One region of the Clostridium saccharobutylicum DSM 13864 genome, then DNA from elsewhere that is predicted to be linked to it. Evidence: predicted binding sites of a transcription regulator. Region 1 holds the regulator's gene; each other region holds the start of a gene.
What was found. Region 1 encodes Rex, which represses fermentation and respiration genes when NADH is low (regulators of the CRP and FNR family bind a similar motif). Its sites were predicted from a motif close to ATTGTTAANNNNTTAACAAT; they were not measured.

Region 1 (5,690 bases):
TGTTGATGAAATAAATGCAAACAAAGATTTGGAATATGTACATATATCAAAAGAAGAATTATTAAATATGTCGGAAGAAAATTGGGTGTACAACACCAAGGCAGGAAAATCATTTTATAAAGAATTTACTAGTATGTTTAGTGTAGATAAAGACATGACAATAGCGATGATGGAAGATTTAGCTTTGGATATTCAAGATAATGAACCAAAGAAAGCTGTTGATCAAATGCTAGAATTAATAAATATAGAAAATGAACAAGTTAGATTTGTAGCAGCTGGCATGATGACTAAATTTGTAAATAAACTTGGACTTTGGAAATACAAAGGTGCTTCAATTAATGATATGAAAGCAAGTGAGATAAGTTCAAAACAGAATAAGCCTATAGGCAGAAATGATTTATGCATATGTGGAAGTGGAAAGAAGTATAAGAAATGTTGCGGAAGAAATGGTAATGTTATTCCAATGGCTTAATTAAAATATATTTATACATATTGATTTATTTAATAGTTGAGGATAGAACAAGGAAATAATAGAATAGTATGATTTTTGTTTTATATTCTTGATTTATTATTTCCTTTTATATGATTAAATTGATTTTTCACCAATAAAGATATTTCAACATATAATGAATTAAATCATTACATGGAGTTGAAAATACGTGATATACGGGCTTATTTTAGCTGGAGGTAAAGGCAGTAGGCTATATCCTCTATCAAGAGCCGATCAACCAAAACAATTTTTAAAGATAATTAACGATAAAAGCTTTTTGGTGAATACAGTTGAGAGGATAACACCACTAATAGATAAAAATAATATTTATGTTGTGACTAATATGGACTATAGAGATAAAATTAAAGAAGAACTACAGGGAATTAAAGACGATAAAGTTTTTGTAGAACCTGCTAATAAAGAAACTGCTACTTGTATAGGATTATCTGCAATAAAGCTATTAAAACAAGATGCTAATGCAGTTATGGTTGTATTACCATCAGATCATTATATTCAAGGTGAGAAAAATTATATAGACACCTTATCTCAAGGAATTGAGATAGCAAATAGAAGAAGGTGTATTGTTACTTTAGGAATTGAACCCACAAGACCTGAAACTGGATATGGTTATATTGAAATGGGTGAAAGATCTAGTGGCAATATACCAACTTATCGAGTAGCTCGTTTTACCGAAAAACCTAACTTAGAGGTTGCGAAAGATTTTATATTAAAGGGAACGTATTTATGGAATTCTGGAATGTTTATATTTAGAGCGGATGTTATTTTAAGAGAAATAGAAAAATATCTTCCTAAATTATACAAACCATTAATGGAGATATATAAAAGCTTAGGTGAAGAAAATGAAGAAGAAGTCATAAAGGAACAATATGAACTTATAGATGGAATATCTATTGATTTTGGAGTTATGCAAAAGACTAGAAAAGCATATGTTATAAAATGTGATTTTAGCTGGGATGATATGGGTAGTTTTGGAGCATTAAGTAGATTGCTTGGCAATTATTCAAATAATAATAATATATCAAAAAATGTTTATATTGATGAATGTGAGAATTGCTCAATATTTGGAAATAAGAATTTAATAATTGGATTTGGGATAAAGGATCTAGTAGTGGTTGATGCTGGCGACGTAATACTCGTAATGGATAAAAATAAAGATCAAGAAATTAAGCATTTATTAAATAAGCTTAGTGAAGAAAATGAATATAGTAAGTTTTTATGATATAACGAAAATATCAATATAACTATTAAGGTATATTGATATTTTGTTATTTAAAAAATTGATGATTGATATGAAATTAATTTTTAATAATTAATCTCATATCTTTTTGTTTGTGTATAAATATCAGATGAAGTGGAACTTAATATTATTAATGGAAAATTGTTATTTGATAATATATTAAAGGTTAATTAAAATTTTTAAATTATTATTAAATACAAGATAAGTGTGTTGTAAAAATGAGCGTGCAGTATTATTATTAGAGCAGAGCATAAAAAATAATATTTAAAATTAAGAGTATTGTTTTATATGAGAGTTTAGAAAAATAAGTGTAGAGGATGTGGTCACGCTTTGATGATGAATACTCACAGAATTATGGGTGAGAATATTATAAAATATGCTAATACAAAGAGTATTTATTTAATTAACAATAAGAGATTTATATGGGGAAATATAAAACCAGATTGTGTTCCTAAATATACTTTTATGAAACATTATTTTAATGAAAGTATAGATATGGTAGTTGATAAAATAATATATTTATCATCATTGACATTAGAAGACGTTTATTACAAAATTACTATTGGAAGATTTAGTGAGGAACTTGGTGTGATTTGTCACTTCTTATGTGATTATTTTTGTGCACCACATTATTATAGATGGGAGTTCAAGAGTACTAGTGCAGTGAAGCATCACATGATGTATGAACAAAGGCTAGCAAAGTTAACTAAGAAATTCAAGCCGATTGGTATTATAAATACAAATGTTAAGCCACAGAATATAAAAGAATTTATAATTCAGTTACAAAAACAGTATGATGGAATGCTTGATTATAAAAATGATTTAACTTTTTCGTATTATATTTGCGATAGTGTGTTAAATATGATTTTAGATAATGTATTTTCTAATGAAAATAAAGTGAATAGAGCAATTTGATTTTTATTAGGCATATTGACTTGTTATTTTTTGATTATGCCTTAATACAGAAAACTCGTCTTTTAGTTCAAGGCGAGTTTTTTTATGTTTCAATAATTAGTAATTTACGAGTAAGTAATAATTTATTGAAAGGAATTGTTTAAGTTTTCAGAATTGGGGGTACCTTTTCTTAGTTAGATATTAAGTATATTTTATAGTATATGCGTTAATTATATAAAATAATCAGTTAAATGTAAGATAAATGAATAGTAGATAATAATTGGACAGAGAATATTTATTCTAAAATTACGAATACTTTAAAAGAAGTTGACATCAAAAAAAACAATAAGTATACTAAAAAAATATGTTTAAAATAATACAAATTTAGATTATATAAAAGAATGAAATGAGGATGAGAAGGATGTCTGTTTTATCACTTATATTAACAGCTATTGGGTTATCTATGGATGCTTTTGCAGTATCTTTAACTACAGGATTTAAAATATCCAAAGATGATAGAAGTAAGATAGCTTTAAAAGCTGGTATGTACTTTGGAGGATTTCAAGCATTAATGCCACTAATAGGATGGATATTAGGAGTTAAATTTACTAAATATATACAAAGTGTAGATCATTGGATTGCTTTTGTTTTACTTACGGTAATTGGTGGAAAAATGATATTTGACGGTCTAAAAGGAGAAGAGGATAATGAATTTGAAGATGTACATTCTAATAAAAAGTTTTTACTTTTAGCTATAGCTACAAGTATTGATGCATTAGCAGTTGGAGTTACTTTTGCGTTTTTAGGAATAAATATAATAAAGTCTATTACAATAATAGGAGTAGTTACATTTATTTTAAGTATAATAGCTGTATATATTGGTAAAGTATTGGGAAATAAATTAACAAATAAGTCTAGCATTGTTGGTGGAGCAATTTTAATATTCATAGGACTTGAAATTTTAGTCGAACATTTAGGTTTATTCGCTAAATAATTTGAATAAGTTTGACATACGTACATAAAAATATGATAGAATCATAATGTATAACAATTTAAGGTTAATTTATATTGTTTCTAAACAAAATTTATATTTATAAGATTTTATTTTGCATTAGAAATTAAACTAATGGGGACCAATAAAGTAAATATTTATTAATTTAATAATTTATAAATTTTATGCTAAAATAAAATTATTGAAATTTGAGAATCATACAGAAATAAATTTATATAATAATTATGAGATTGTTAAAAAAAATACTAATTGTAATAAGGAGAAGTAGAATGGAGAAAAACAAAAATATATCTATGGCAGTTATTAAAAGATTGCCGAAATATTACAGATATCTTGGTGAACTTATGAGCAATGATGTAGATAGGATTTCATCTAAGGAATTAGGTGAGAAAATAGGATTCACTGCATCTCAAATTCGTCAAGATTTAAATTGCTTTGGTGATTTTGGTCAACAAGGATATGGATACAATGTAAAAGAACTGTATAGCCAAATTAGTACAATATTAGGGCTAGATAGAGGTTATGAAGCAGCTTTAGTAGGAGCAGGAAACATAGGTCAAGCAGTTTCAAATTACTCTAGATTTGAAAATTTAGGTTTTAAAATAACATGTATATTTGATGCAAATCCTAAGTTGATTGGTATGAAAATTAGAGATGTAGAGATAAAAGATATCGATGAAATGGAAGCAACTTTACAATCACAAAAGATTGATATAGGCATAATTTGTGTACCTAGAAAGAATGCCCAAAATGTTGCAGATGAATTAATTAAGGGTGGAGTAAGAGCAATTTGGAACTTTGCTCCTGTTGATTTAATAGTTCCACAAAATGTTAAAGTGGAAAATGTACATTTAAGTGAAAGCTTATTGACTTTAATTTATTTATTAAATGAAAGTGATTCTTAGAGAATATTTTAACAATAATTTTAAAAATACTGTTAAAATTTAACGTATTGTGGTATGCATATACAGATTAGATTATGCATATATTATATTTGCATATAAATAGGTGATAATATATTATTTTAAATAATATATTATCACCTATTTTAAATAATATTTATGAAAAAGATTTAAGATAAGATAATTTAGTTATTATTATCTCTTTTAAAGATATAGATAAATATGTTCTGTTATAGCAATATGCTTTATTGTTACGAATAAGAAATAAAATGATTTAAGATTGCTTTTTAAATGTTTAAAATTAAATGAATTACTTAAATTAGTATAAAATTTAGGTAAAATATTATAATAATGCACAATATTTTATTGCAAATAATTAAAGTAAGTATTATAATTTTAATTGAAGCAAGATGCTTCATTATTTTTAGATTCATTTGTTATAATATTAACAAATGAATTAAAAAATGTTTGAAATAGTAAGAAAATTAAAAAAATAAATAAGCAAGTTTAAGGGAGGATCTTAATATGGAATTAAAAAATGTGATTCTTGAAAAAGAAGGACATTTAGCTATTGTTACAATCAATAGACCAAAGGCTTTAAATGCATTAAATTCAGAAACATTAAAAGATTTAGATACTGTTATAGAAGATCTAGAAAAAGACAGCAATGTATATTCTGTTATCTTAACAGGTGCTGGAGAAAAATCTTTTGTTGCAGGAGCAGATATTTCAGAAATGAAAGATCTTAATGAACAACAAGGTAAAGAATTCGGAATATTAGGAAATAATGTATTCAGAAGATTAGAAAAATTGGATAAGCCAGTTATAGCAGCTATATCAGGATTCGCTCTTGGTGGTGGATGTGAACTTGCTATGTCATGTGATATAAGAATAGCTTCAGAAAAGGCTAAGTTTGGTCAACCAGAAGCTGGTCTTGGAATAACTCCTGGATTTGGTGGAACTCAAAGATTAGCTAGAATAGTTGGTCTTGGTAAAGCTAAGGAAATGATTTATACTTGCGATATTATTAAAGCTGAAGAAGCTTATAGAATAGGTTTAGTAAATAAGATAGTTCCATTAGAAAACTTAATGGATGAAGCAAAAGCAATGGCTAATAAGATTATGGCTAATGCT
Region 2 (5,690 bases), 160 kb from region 1:
AGGTGCGTTAGCTGCATTCTATCAACAAATTAGAGTTGGCCATGTGGAAGCAGGACTTAGAACTTTTAATAAATATTTTCCTTTTCCAGAAGAAATGAATAGAAAATTAACTGGTGGGTTAGCAGATTTACATTTTGCTCCAACTAAGGGCTCAAAAGAAAACCTTTTGAGAGAAGGAATTAATGAAAATGATATATATATTACAGGAAATACTGTAATTGATGCCATGAAACATACTGTTGAAGAAAATTACGTTTTTGAAAATGATGAACTGAATAAGATTGACTTTAGCAAAAAGGTAATAATGATTACTGCTCATAGAAGAGAAAATTGGGGCGAAGGGATAGAAAATATTTGCAAAGCTCTAAATATTATAGTTGAACAAAATAAAGATGTAGAATTAGTATATTTAGTGCATTTAAATCCTGTTGTTAAGGATGTTGTATTTGAGAGACTTGGTGAAAAGGAAAGAATTCATTTATTATCACCATTGGATACTAAGGAAACTCATAATTTAATGAATAAATCATATATGATAATGACAGATTCAGGTGGTCTTCAAGAAGAAGCACCTCATTTAGGAAAACCAGTACTAGTATTAAGAGATGTTACTGAAAGACCAGAAGCTGTTGAAGCGGGTACTGTTAAATTAGTTGGTACTGATGTAGAAAAAATAGTAAATGAGGCTAATGAACTGTTAAGAAACGAAAATGCTTATAATAAAATGAGCAAGGCTATAAATCCATATGGAGATGGAATAGCATCAAAGAGAATAGCAGATGTTATATTAAATTATTTTGATTTATCATCAAGAACTATAGAAGAATTTAAAACTATCTAGAACTTATTGGAATAATAATACTCTTTTGTTTCGGTTTCTAAGAAATTTTGATGGATGATTCTAAAGAATAGAAGTTGTACCCAAAATTCTAGCTTCAAAGTCAAGCTTTGAACTAGCAGATTTGGAACAACTTCTATTCTAAGAAACATAGCCATCAAAATTCCTTAGAAACACTTCACAAAAGAGTATTATTATTTCTAGTAAAGATGTAAATTTAAGTTTAGTAAGTATGTATATCTATTCTAATTATTTATAAGATTAGTTTTTAGAGGTAATATTTATAGTAAAATAGTTCCCTTTCTTTCGGTTGGTTACATAATAAGTCTAAATACTAAGTTGTTTATCTATAAAGATAAAGATAAATTATGTTAAAAATTAATTGGAAACTTTGTTTAATATTTAACAATTTTCTCTTGATAAAATAACTAGAAGTGGTTATAATTAAAGTATGTTAAGGATTTAACGAATTAATATATTTATTATAAAATTTTAGGAGGTCAAATAAATGAGAGATGTAGTTATTGTAAGTGCAGTAAGAACAGCATTAGGAAGTTTTGGTGGAGCATTAAAAACAGTTCCAGCAGTAGACTTAGGAGCTTTAGTAATTAAAGAAGCTGTAAACAGAGCCGGAGTTAAACCAGAAGTAGTTGAAGAAGTTATCATGGGTAATGTAATTCAAGCAGGTCTTGGTCAAAACACTGCAAGACAAGCAGCAGTTAAATCAGGATTACCAGTTGAAGTTCCAGCTATGACAATAAATAAAGTTTGCGGATCAGGTTTAAGAGCAGTTAGTTTAGCAGCTCAAATGATTAAAGCTGGAGATGCTGACGTTGTTGTTGCAGGTGGTATGGAAAACATGTCAGCTGCTCCATATGCATTAGATAAGGCAAGATGGGGACAAAGAATGGGCGACGGTAAATTAGTTGACACAATGATAAAAGATGGATTATGGGATGCATTCAATAACTACCATATGGGAGTTACAGCTGAAAATATAGCTAAAGAATGGGGATTAACTAGAGAAGAACAAGATGAATTTTCAGCAGCATCACAACAAAAAGCTGAAGCAGCAATTAAATCAGGAAGATTTAAAGATGAAATAGTACCAGTTGTTATCCCTCAAAGAAAAGGGGAACCAAAGGTATTTGATACAGATGAATTCCCAAGATTCGGAACAACTGTAGAAACTTTAGCTAAATTAAAACCAGCATTTATAAAAGATGGTACAGTAACTGCAGGTAATGCTTCAGGAATTAATGATGGGGCAGCAGCATTTGTTGTAATGAGTGCAGAAAAAGCTCAACAACTAGGACTTAAGCCATTAGCTAAAATTCTTTCTTATGGATCAAGGGGATTAGATCCAGCTATAATGGGATACGGACCATTCCATGCAACTAAGAAAGCTTTAGAAGCAGCTAACCTAACTGTTGAAGATTTAGATTTAATCGAAGCTAATGAAGCTTTTGCAGCTCAAAGTTTAGCTGTTGCTAAAGATTTAAAATTCGATATGTCAAAAGTAAACGTAAATGGTGGAGCAATTGCTTTGGGTCATCCAGTAGGAGCATCAGGAGCAAGAATCTTAGTTACTCTTCTTCATGAAATGGAAAAGAGAGATGCTAAAAAGGGATTAGCAACACTTTGTATAGGTGGAGGAATGGGAACTGCACTTGTAGTTGAAAGAGTTTAATAGAAGTTAATATGCCTTTTTAAAGTGCTATCTTGAAGTAGTAAAAAAATTCTATTTCAAGATAGCTTCTTTTTATAAAAAGCGATTTAGAGTTTATGTATTATGGCATAGACAAATTGTATGATAAAATTTAAAATAATACATATTTTTATAGTTAAGTAAAAAAGTAAAATATATAATGCAAGATTAAGGCTTTTTATGAATTTAAGAAAACGATTTAGCTTTAGAAAAGGATAAGATTATTTAGATATTAATAAAATATAATATAGAATTAATGAAAAAGTGTTTTTGTTAATAACATTAAACCGGAGTGTAAGTACAGCAATCTTTGATTTGTATTATAAAATCAAGGAATACTGAGAATACTTTTATATGTATAGTCAGTATAAAAGTTATTAATTATGTACAGTAATGGATTATTTTATAAAAAATATTGAATTACGAACAATTTTTGTATTCATCAGTATAAAAAAGATTACAATACAAAAAATAGTATTAAAAAATAAAAAACGTTATTTTTCACCAAATTTCGTGATAATTTTAGCTTAGCATAGCAAATGTCATAATAAAAAGTTCAATAAAAATAGGATAAAGTCTGTTCTTGTTGCTGAATATTCTGAAAAATGCATGTTTAAATTTTTAAAATTTCATTATTTAAGAAAATTAGAGAAAAACTGTGAAATTGCTAAGTATTTTATAGAATGTGTAAGATAAAATTGATATAAGAACAAAATGAGCATATTTTACTATAAAATGCTGTTTTATTAAAGATAAATATAAAGATATAATTATTTTTATTGAGGGAAGGGGGTTATATATGAAAAAAGAGATGAATAAACTACTTCTTCAAATGGTAAAATATGATTTAGGAAGTGGATTATTGATATCTTTGATGATAATATTAATTTCCACCTTCATAAATGCAGGAATCTATATGGCTGGCATGTGTGCATCATTAATAAATTTCTTGATAAGTGGGTATGTAGTTAGAAATTGTCTTACAAAAAGTAGGGCATGGATTATTCTGGTAACATATTTTTTAAGAATGGGATTCATAATTCTAACAATATTGCCTTTTGTAAAAAATATCCAATATATGATTTGTTATATGCTTGGATTTTGTTCACATTATGTTCTGCTAATAGGATTAAATATAATGAGAAGGAAAGGAAGTGTTTAAAATTGGAGATTACGCCTATACCTATATGGTCGCCTGAAATTTTTGGCTATACAATAGACATTACAGCAGGTATAATAATCCAATGGGCTGTTATTGTAATTTTAGGTATAGCTGCTTATGCATTAACAAGAAATCTAAAGTTAAAACCAACTAAAACCCAAGCTGCTGTAGAGAATGTATATCAAACCGTAAGAGATTTCATAGTTGGCACTATGGGTGAAGAGTATGAATCATTTGTACCATATATAGGAACATTAATGATTTATCTGTTGGCTCTTAACTGGACTGGTGTGCTAGGTTTGAAACCACCTACATATGATGTTAGTGTAACAGCGTCATTTGCATTAGTTACATTTTTTGTTGTAAATATAAATGCAATTAGAAAAAATGGAATTCTTGGTTATGGAAAAGCATTTTTTCATCCGTTTTGGCCTATGTTACCACTTAACTTATTAGAAAGAGTGCTATTACCAGTAACATTAGCACTTAGACTTTTTGGTAATATGTGTGCAGCTGTAGTATTGGTAGAAATAGTTTATAACTTGTTAGGATCAATATCAATTATTGCAGAATTAGGATTACCAATTATAGTGCATGGTTATTTTGATTTATTTGATGGAGTACTTCAAATGATAGTATTTGCAATGTTAACTATGATTAATATTAAAAATATCGCAGAAGAGTAAAGTTAAAAAACAAATTTTTATAAAGAATTAAGGAGGAACTATAATGAGTTTTGGAATTTTAGCAGCAGGTATAGCTGTATTATCTGGTATTGGAGCAGGAGCAGGTATTGGTATAGCTGCAGGAAAGGCAATTGAAGCAGTGGCAAGACAACCAGAAGCACAACCAAGAATAATGACATTTTTCCTTTTAGGTGCAGCACTGGCAGAAACAACTGCAATCTATGGATTAGTAATGGCATTTATAGTAATGGGTAAATAATAGCTAAATATGAGTTCGTATGAGTTAATTGTATTGACTCCGAAGGGAGGATATAGATAAAGTTATGGAAGTTAGATTGTCAACATTAATAATGACTTGGATCAATTTTGCCATTATAATTTTACTTTTAAGACATTTCTTTTGGAATAAACTAAAAGGAATAATTGAAGAAAGACAAAATCTTATAAATCAAAAGATATCTAAAGCAGACGAAGATGCTGAAAAAGCCAGAATGTATTTAGTTAAAAATGAACAAATCTTGCAATCAGCTAAAGAAGAAGGTAAGAAAATTACTGAAAGACAAAAGGAAAAAGGCGATAAACTTTATGATGAAATTGTTAGTAACGCTAAAGCAGAAGCAAGTTCATTAAAAGAAAGAGCTAGCTTAGAAATCGAAAGAGAAAAACAAAAAGCAGAATTTGAGATTAAAAAGCAAGCTATAGATTTAGCTGTAGAACTTTCAGTTAAAGCTTTAAGTCAAAAGATAGATGAAGAAACACATAGAAAACTTATCGGTGATTTCATTGCTAAGGTAGGTATGTAATTATGTATGAATATTTAGATAGACGATATGCTTTAGCGCTTTATGAAATGGCTGAAAAACGAGATAAAGTTGATGAATATTTAAAAGACTTAAGAGAAATTTGTGATTTGATACAAAATAATCAAGAGTTTTTTGAAGTAATCAAACACCCTCAAATTAATACAAAGAAAAAGAAAGAACTTTTTGTTCAAGTATTTAAGGGTAAAATTGATGAAGAATTATTATCTTTTTTAATTCTTTTAATTGAGAAGAGTAGAATACTTAATTTAGCAGAAATATTATACCAGATGGAAAATATTGATCTGGAAAGAAAAAATACTGTTAGAGGTGTAGTTAAAACTGCTGTATCAATTTTACCAGAAGAATTAGAAAAATTAAAAAATATTTTTGAAAAGAAGTATGATAAAAATATTATATTCAGTACTGAAGTAGATGAAAGCATTTTAGGCGGAGTTTACGTAAAAATTGGAAATGATGTTATTGATGATACTGT
Region 3 (5,690 bases), 1.2 Mb from region 1:
TAGTTTCATCAACAGTCTCATAATCAAAACTTGGAAGTAAATGCACATGTGTGATTCCAAGATCCCTTAGATAATCAATTCCTGTCTTTGTATATTTTCCTTGTACTGTGGTTCCATGTTCACAAAAAGCAAGAAACTTGCCCTTTACATCAGGCTTTATGCCTGATTCTTCATTTATTGAAAAATCCCTTACATGCACTTCATATATTACAGATCCCGCAGCACTACTCAATTCTGGCTTTTCATCTTTATCAAAGTCTATAGGATCAGTAGCCCTGAGATCTATTACCATACCTCTATTTCCATTAACCCCTAATGCCTTAGCATAAGGATCTACTACTTCTCTTTCACTTCCGCTATTAGTGACTAAATAATTATAAAATTCTCCATTTAAATCTTCCTTAACTTCTATGCTCCAAGTACCTTGCTCTCCTCTGTTCATATCTAAAATTCTTTCAGGAGCATTAGTATAACTTCTTCCATCTTTTCCGTATAAGGCTAATCGTGCATTATTTGCATTTGGTGCCCATAATATGAACTTAGTGCTTTCTTTAGAATATTGCATTCCCAGTTTGCCGCTATAATTATTATAATCATTACCTAATAAATTCATTATATTACTACCCCTTTGTTAGTTTTATTAAACATTTTTAATTTAGGCACATAAAACAGGAATAACAGGTCCAATTTGCTGCGGATATTTTTTATCAGACAAGGAGATGAATTGCTATCATAGCGAGCCTATTACGGCAATTTGCTCATTAGCAGATAAGTGAAAGTCCAAATTTATGATTTGGTTTCTTGAACTTAGTTAAATCATTTATGAGTTAACCTCAATTCCAAATGGATTTTGTGTGACTCGCTTACTCAGTGAGCGTATGCGAGTCGAGCTTCCTCTGATGAAAAATAGGCAAGCAAATGAACTTGTTTTTTTGAATGTGCCTTATTTAAGTTTTTTTATTATCTTAGCTGAGAATGATGGTACTGTTATACTTATTCTTCCACCATTAATTATAGTTTTATTGTCATCTAGTAAATCTATTCCTTGATTAAAAGGTAGTTCAAACTCTAAATTACTATTTTTATCAGATAAATTCAAAAGTATATAAACTTTATCCTGTTTGTACATTCTAGAAAATACAAGTTGTTCATTTTTGACTAAAACCTGCTCATAACTTCCATATTTTAAAGTTTCACTTTCCATTCTGATATTACCCAACTTCTTAATTAACTTAAACAATTTTTCATTTGCTGAATCTATTTTTCCAAGGTCTAATTCTGGCCTTAAAGGTAAATCTGTTCCATTTCCTTTAACCGCCTTAATACCATATTCACTACCATAATAAATGCTTGGTACTCCTGGCATTGTATACAATAATGTATAAACATTATATATATATTCTGGCAATTTTAACGTACTTGCCAATCTATTAACATCATGATTATCTACAAAATTATAAAGATATAGATTCTTATAAATTCCACCATTACCGAATAATCTATTTAATGAGTATGCTATTTCAAAATAATTTTTATCATTATGGCTTGAATAAATGCCTTTATAACATTCATAATTTGTAGTAGAATCTAACATCTCTGTATTTGCCCATCTTGTATAATCACCATGAATTACTTCACCCATTAACCAAAATTCTTTCTTTTTACTATCTACATATTTTCTTAAAATCTTAAAGAATTCAAAATCTATACTATCTGCTGCATCTAATCGTAACCCATCTATATCAAATTCATCTATCCAACTTCCTACTGCATTTAATAAATGATCTAAAACCTCTTGATTTCTTAAATTAAGTTTTACTAAATCATAGCAGCCATTCCAGCTTTGATAATTAAAATCATCTCCCATTGGACTTCTACTACCAAAATTTAATCCTGAAAACCAATCGCAATATTTAGAACTTCTACCTCTTTGTTGTACATCCTTAAATGCCCAAAATTCTCTTCCCACATGATTGAACACTCCATCTAATATTATTCTTATATTATTTTCATGAAGTTTTTCACATAGTTTCTTAAAATCTTCATTAGTTCCAAGTCTCTCATCAATCTTATAATAATCTTTAGTATCATATCCATGATTGCTTGATTCAAAAATTGGTGTAAAATAAATGGTATTTACACTCATTTCTTTTAAGTGTGGTATCCACTTTTCAATTTTAGTTAATCTATTCTTCTTTTCATACACTTTGCCTGGCTCTAAAACCCCACAAAACCCAAGTGTATAAAATTCATATATTACACTATCTCTGATCCATAAATTCATAACATCATCTCCCTTTCTTAAGAAAATTAACAGCCTAAATATGCGACGCCCATTTGCATCAAGCATGAACTAAGCGAAAATCAGTCTATTATCTTCTTTATTGTGCTTTATATACCATATAAATTTCATAAAATGTTTTATGAAATTACTTAAACTAATATATAATAAATCAAATTGATAAATTAATATTTGGGGATGTTCTTTATTTATCTTAATACTAATTTATGCAGTAGTAATGGTATTGATTATTATTTAATTAATATTGTACATGATTTTATTATATACACCATTTTTTTCTATATATTTAAAGTATTGTGCACTTCATAATTTTATTAACATCTAAATTATATTTTTCCCAATATTAACATATTAATAACATTTTATGAAAATTAATACATAAACATATTACAATTATATATAACTTTTAGTTCATTTAAAATATATTTAAAACTTTTCTCATTTTTATTTCAAAAGAAATATATAAAATTATTAATATAAACGTAATATAACAAAAACTAGAAATTACTTATTTATATGATATAATGTCAATGTAATAATACTTTAATTTTCTTTACAAACATACTTACACAAAATAAAGGAGACTGACAATTATGAAATTTAAACAACTTATAGGTAAAACTTGTATAGCGTTTTTATCATTAGGTGTTTTAGTTACTTCCATGCCAAGTTCAATCGCTCACGCTGATTCATTTAAATCTGTAACCATTGGTGCTGATTTAAGTGAACAACAAAAAAATGAAATGTTAAAATATTTTGAAGTAACAAAAAATGATGCAAACATACTAGAAGTTACCTCAGCAGAAGAACATAAATATTTAGGACAAGTTGCTACAGAATCTCAATTAGGTAATAAATCAATATCTTGTTCTTATGTAGAACCTACAGATAAAGGTGGATTAAATATAACCACTAATAATCTTACTTGGGTTACTGATGGAATGATTAAAAACGCTTTAATTACAGCTGGTATTCAAAATGCAAATGTAAAAGCATCTGCACCTTTCAAAGTATCTGGAACTGCTGCTCTTACTGGTATATTAAAAGGATTTGAAAATAGTAGTTCTGGTAAAAAAATTGATGAAAACGCAAAACAGGCTGCTAATGAAGAACTTGTTGTTACAGGAGATCTAGGAGATAAAATAGGTCAAAACGATGCCGCCAACTTAATGAATAACATAAAGAAAGATGTAGTAAAAGAAAAGCCTAAAACTGATTCAGATTTAAATAAGCTGGTTGATAAAGATGCAGAACCATATAAGACAAAATTAACCGATGATGATATAGCAAAAATTAAATCTGTAATGAATAAAATTAATCAATTAGATATTAACTATAATAGTATTAAAGATCAGTTAAATGATGTTACTAATCAATTAAAAGATAAGCTAAGTAGCGCTGAAGCAAAAGGCTTTTTTGATAAATTAGGGGATCTTTTTTCAGGTTTCTTCCATTCAATAGGTTCCTTATTTACAAGTAATTCTAATGATAAGTAATAATTTATAAATATAGATAAAAGATTTATGACTTAGAATTATGATGTAACCTACCGAAAGAAGCTGTATTCTTTTTCTCGGTTGCTATATAACTTGGCTGTGGATTTCTATCAGCAGAAGTTACACCCATTCCTGCCTGCTCCTCAAGCAAGAATAGGACAACTTCTACTGAAGAAATGATTACAGCCAAATTATAAATGCAACACTCCGAAAAAGGATACAGCTTCTTTCTAGTATAGAGTATATTTCAAAGTTTAAGTGTAGTTCATATTTTAGAAAATTTTTACACTTATTGATATCCTTAGATTCTATAAAAATTTAATAATTTTATTGTTATATATGGATAATAAAATTTAGAACTTATATTTTTACTAAAATATTTACCATATATTGATTTTTCAGCCAATAATTTTTTTCCATGTATAAACAATTTATCACTTAAACTTAAATTCTGAAATATATTCAAAACTAGAAAGTAAGTGGAATCTTTTGCACCGCATTGCATTTGGAATATTGGTATAGATATTTCTTCAGTAAAAGTTGTTCCATTCTTGCTTGTCACAAGCTTGCCTTGGGAACATGCAAGAATGGAACAACTCTTACTGTTAGAAATCCATAGCAATATTCTATAACAATCGAGTAAAAGATTCCGCTTGCTTTCGGTAAATTAACACCTAAGTTTAAATCATAAATTGTTTATCTATATCATATCTTTTACAATTACTTTTCATTTTATTAATAATTTTTTTATTTTTTGACATACTATTATTGAAATCAAACATCTACGGAGGTATGACAATGAATAAAAAAAACATAAAACTTATAGCAACTTCTTTAGCTGTTCTTAGTTGCATGTCTTTTATCCCCAAAAAGGCAGTAGCCTATACGCTTTTTAGCGCTACAACCGATTTAGAAGATTCAACTTACATTGCTGACAAGGATAAATCTGATAAAAATAAGAATGAGAAAAAACTTGATATATTTAGTAGTCAAAATTCTAAATATCTTTCATCTGAACAAAAAAAGCAATTAAAAGAACTTAAAGAGTGTAAAGAAAAAGGTACTAAACTCACAAAAGAACAAATGGAGTCTTTACATTCGATTGTGGATTCTATAATTAAAGGCAAATTAGGAAATGAAAAATATAAAAGTTTTAAATGCTTAATGGAAAAGAAACACTCTGGATCTAAATTAACTGATGAAGAAGAGGCAAAATTAAATGAATATAAAAATATAATTGATGGTAACCTTTCAAGTAAAGATATCTTCAAAGAATTTCTAAGATAAATATGAAAGAAACCACCTGTCCATGCAGGTGGTTAATTATACTACAAATTGAAAACTAATATAATAAAAACAATATTATAAATTAACGTCATTATCTTCTTTTAAATATATTATCATAATTTAAACACCTGAAAATATTCTAATTAATTATTTCACTATAAAAAGATAGTACTCTTTCAATAAATGCAAAAGCTATTTTATCTATTTCAAAATAAGGTTCATGCTTAGATCCCTTTATATATATTACTCTACAGTTTTTAGCATAGCCTGCAAATTTATAATGTCCTCTTGGCATTACATGTGTATCATATTCTGCTTGAAATAACAGTATTGGTATCTTTACTTTTGAAGCATTCTTTTTCTTTACCATCTCTTTTGTTACCTTTGCTCCTTCAAGATACCATCCAGCAGATGATCCACCAGTTTGATATGATTTAGTATTCTTAACTTTATTAAATTGGTATTCATATCTTTCCTTACAACTTGTAGATCTGGCTGAAACTCTCTTCTCACCATTATAAGTTTCTTGACCAGGTAAATATTGATTACCCCGTCCGCAAAGTTTCATTATTCTAGCTATAGATGTAGCTACAAACTTAGGTACT

Region 2: a site for Rex is predicted at 1,229-1,248, ahead of CLSA_RS02475 (acetyl-CoA C-acetyltransferase). Genes of this name have one in related genera too.
Region 3: a site for Rex is predicted at 2,645-2,664, ahead of CLSA_RS18550 (DUF1002 domain-containing protein). Genes of this name have one in related genera too.

What each region holds. Positions count from the first base shown of each region.
Region 1 is NC_022571.1:373,580-379,269, forward strand. It holds gene CLSA_RS01710 (YecA family protein) at 1-472, shown strand, start outside; gene CLSA_RS01715 (mannose-1-phosphate guanylyltransferase) at 660-1,730, shown strand; gene CLSA_RS01720 (zinc dependent phospholipase C family protein) at 2,082-2,663, shown strand; gene CLSA_RS01725 (manganese efflux pump MntP) at 3,064-3,636, shown strand; gene CLSA_RS01730 (redox-sensing transcriptional repressor Rex) at 3,924-4,559, shown strand; gene CLSA_RS01735 (short-chain-enoyl-CoA hydratase) at 5,082-5,690, shown strand, end outside.
Region 2 is NC_022571.1:529,537-535,226, forward strand. It holds gene wecB (non-hydrolyzing UDP-N-acetylglucosamine 2-epimerase) at 1-841, shown strand, start outside; gene CLSA_RS02475 (acetyl-CoA C-acetyltransferase) at 1,347-2,528, shown strand; gene CLSA_RS02480 (hypothetical protein) at 3,346-3,708, shown strand; gene CLSA_RS02485 (F0F1 ATP synthase subunit A) at 3,711-4,394, shown strand; gene atpE (ATP synthase F0 subunit C) at 4,438-4,653, shown strand; gene CLSA_RS02495 (F0F1 ATP synthase subunit B) at 4,718-5,197, shown strand; gene CLSA_RS02500 (F0F1 ATP synthase subunit delta) at 5,200-5,690, shown strand, end outside.
Region 3 is NC_022571.1:4,260,918-4,266,607, forward strand. It holds gene pulA (type I pullulanase) at 1-613, opposite strand, end outside; gene CLSA_RS18545 (alpha-amylase family glycosyl hydrolase) at 944-2,284, opposite strand; gene CLSA_RS18550 (DUF1002 domain-containing protein) at 2,896-3,798, shown strand; gene CLSA_RS23225 (hypothetical protein) at 3,824-3,988, opposite strand; gene CLSA_RS23230 (hypothetical protein) at 4,100-4,360, opposite strand; gene CLSA_RS18560 (hypothetical protein) at 4,597-5,085, shown strand; gene CLSA_RS18565 (alpha/beta fold hydrolase) at 5,225-5,690, opposite strand, start outside.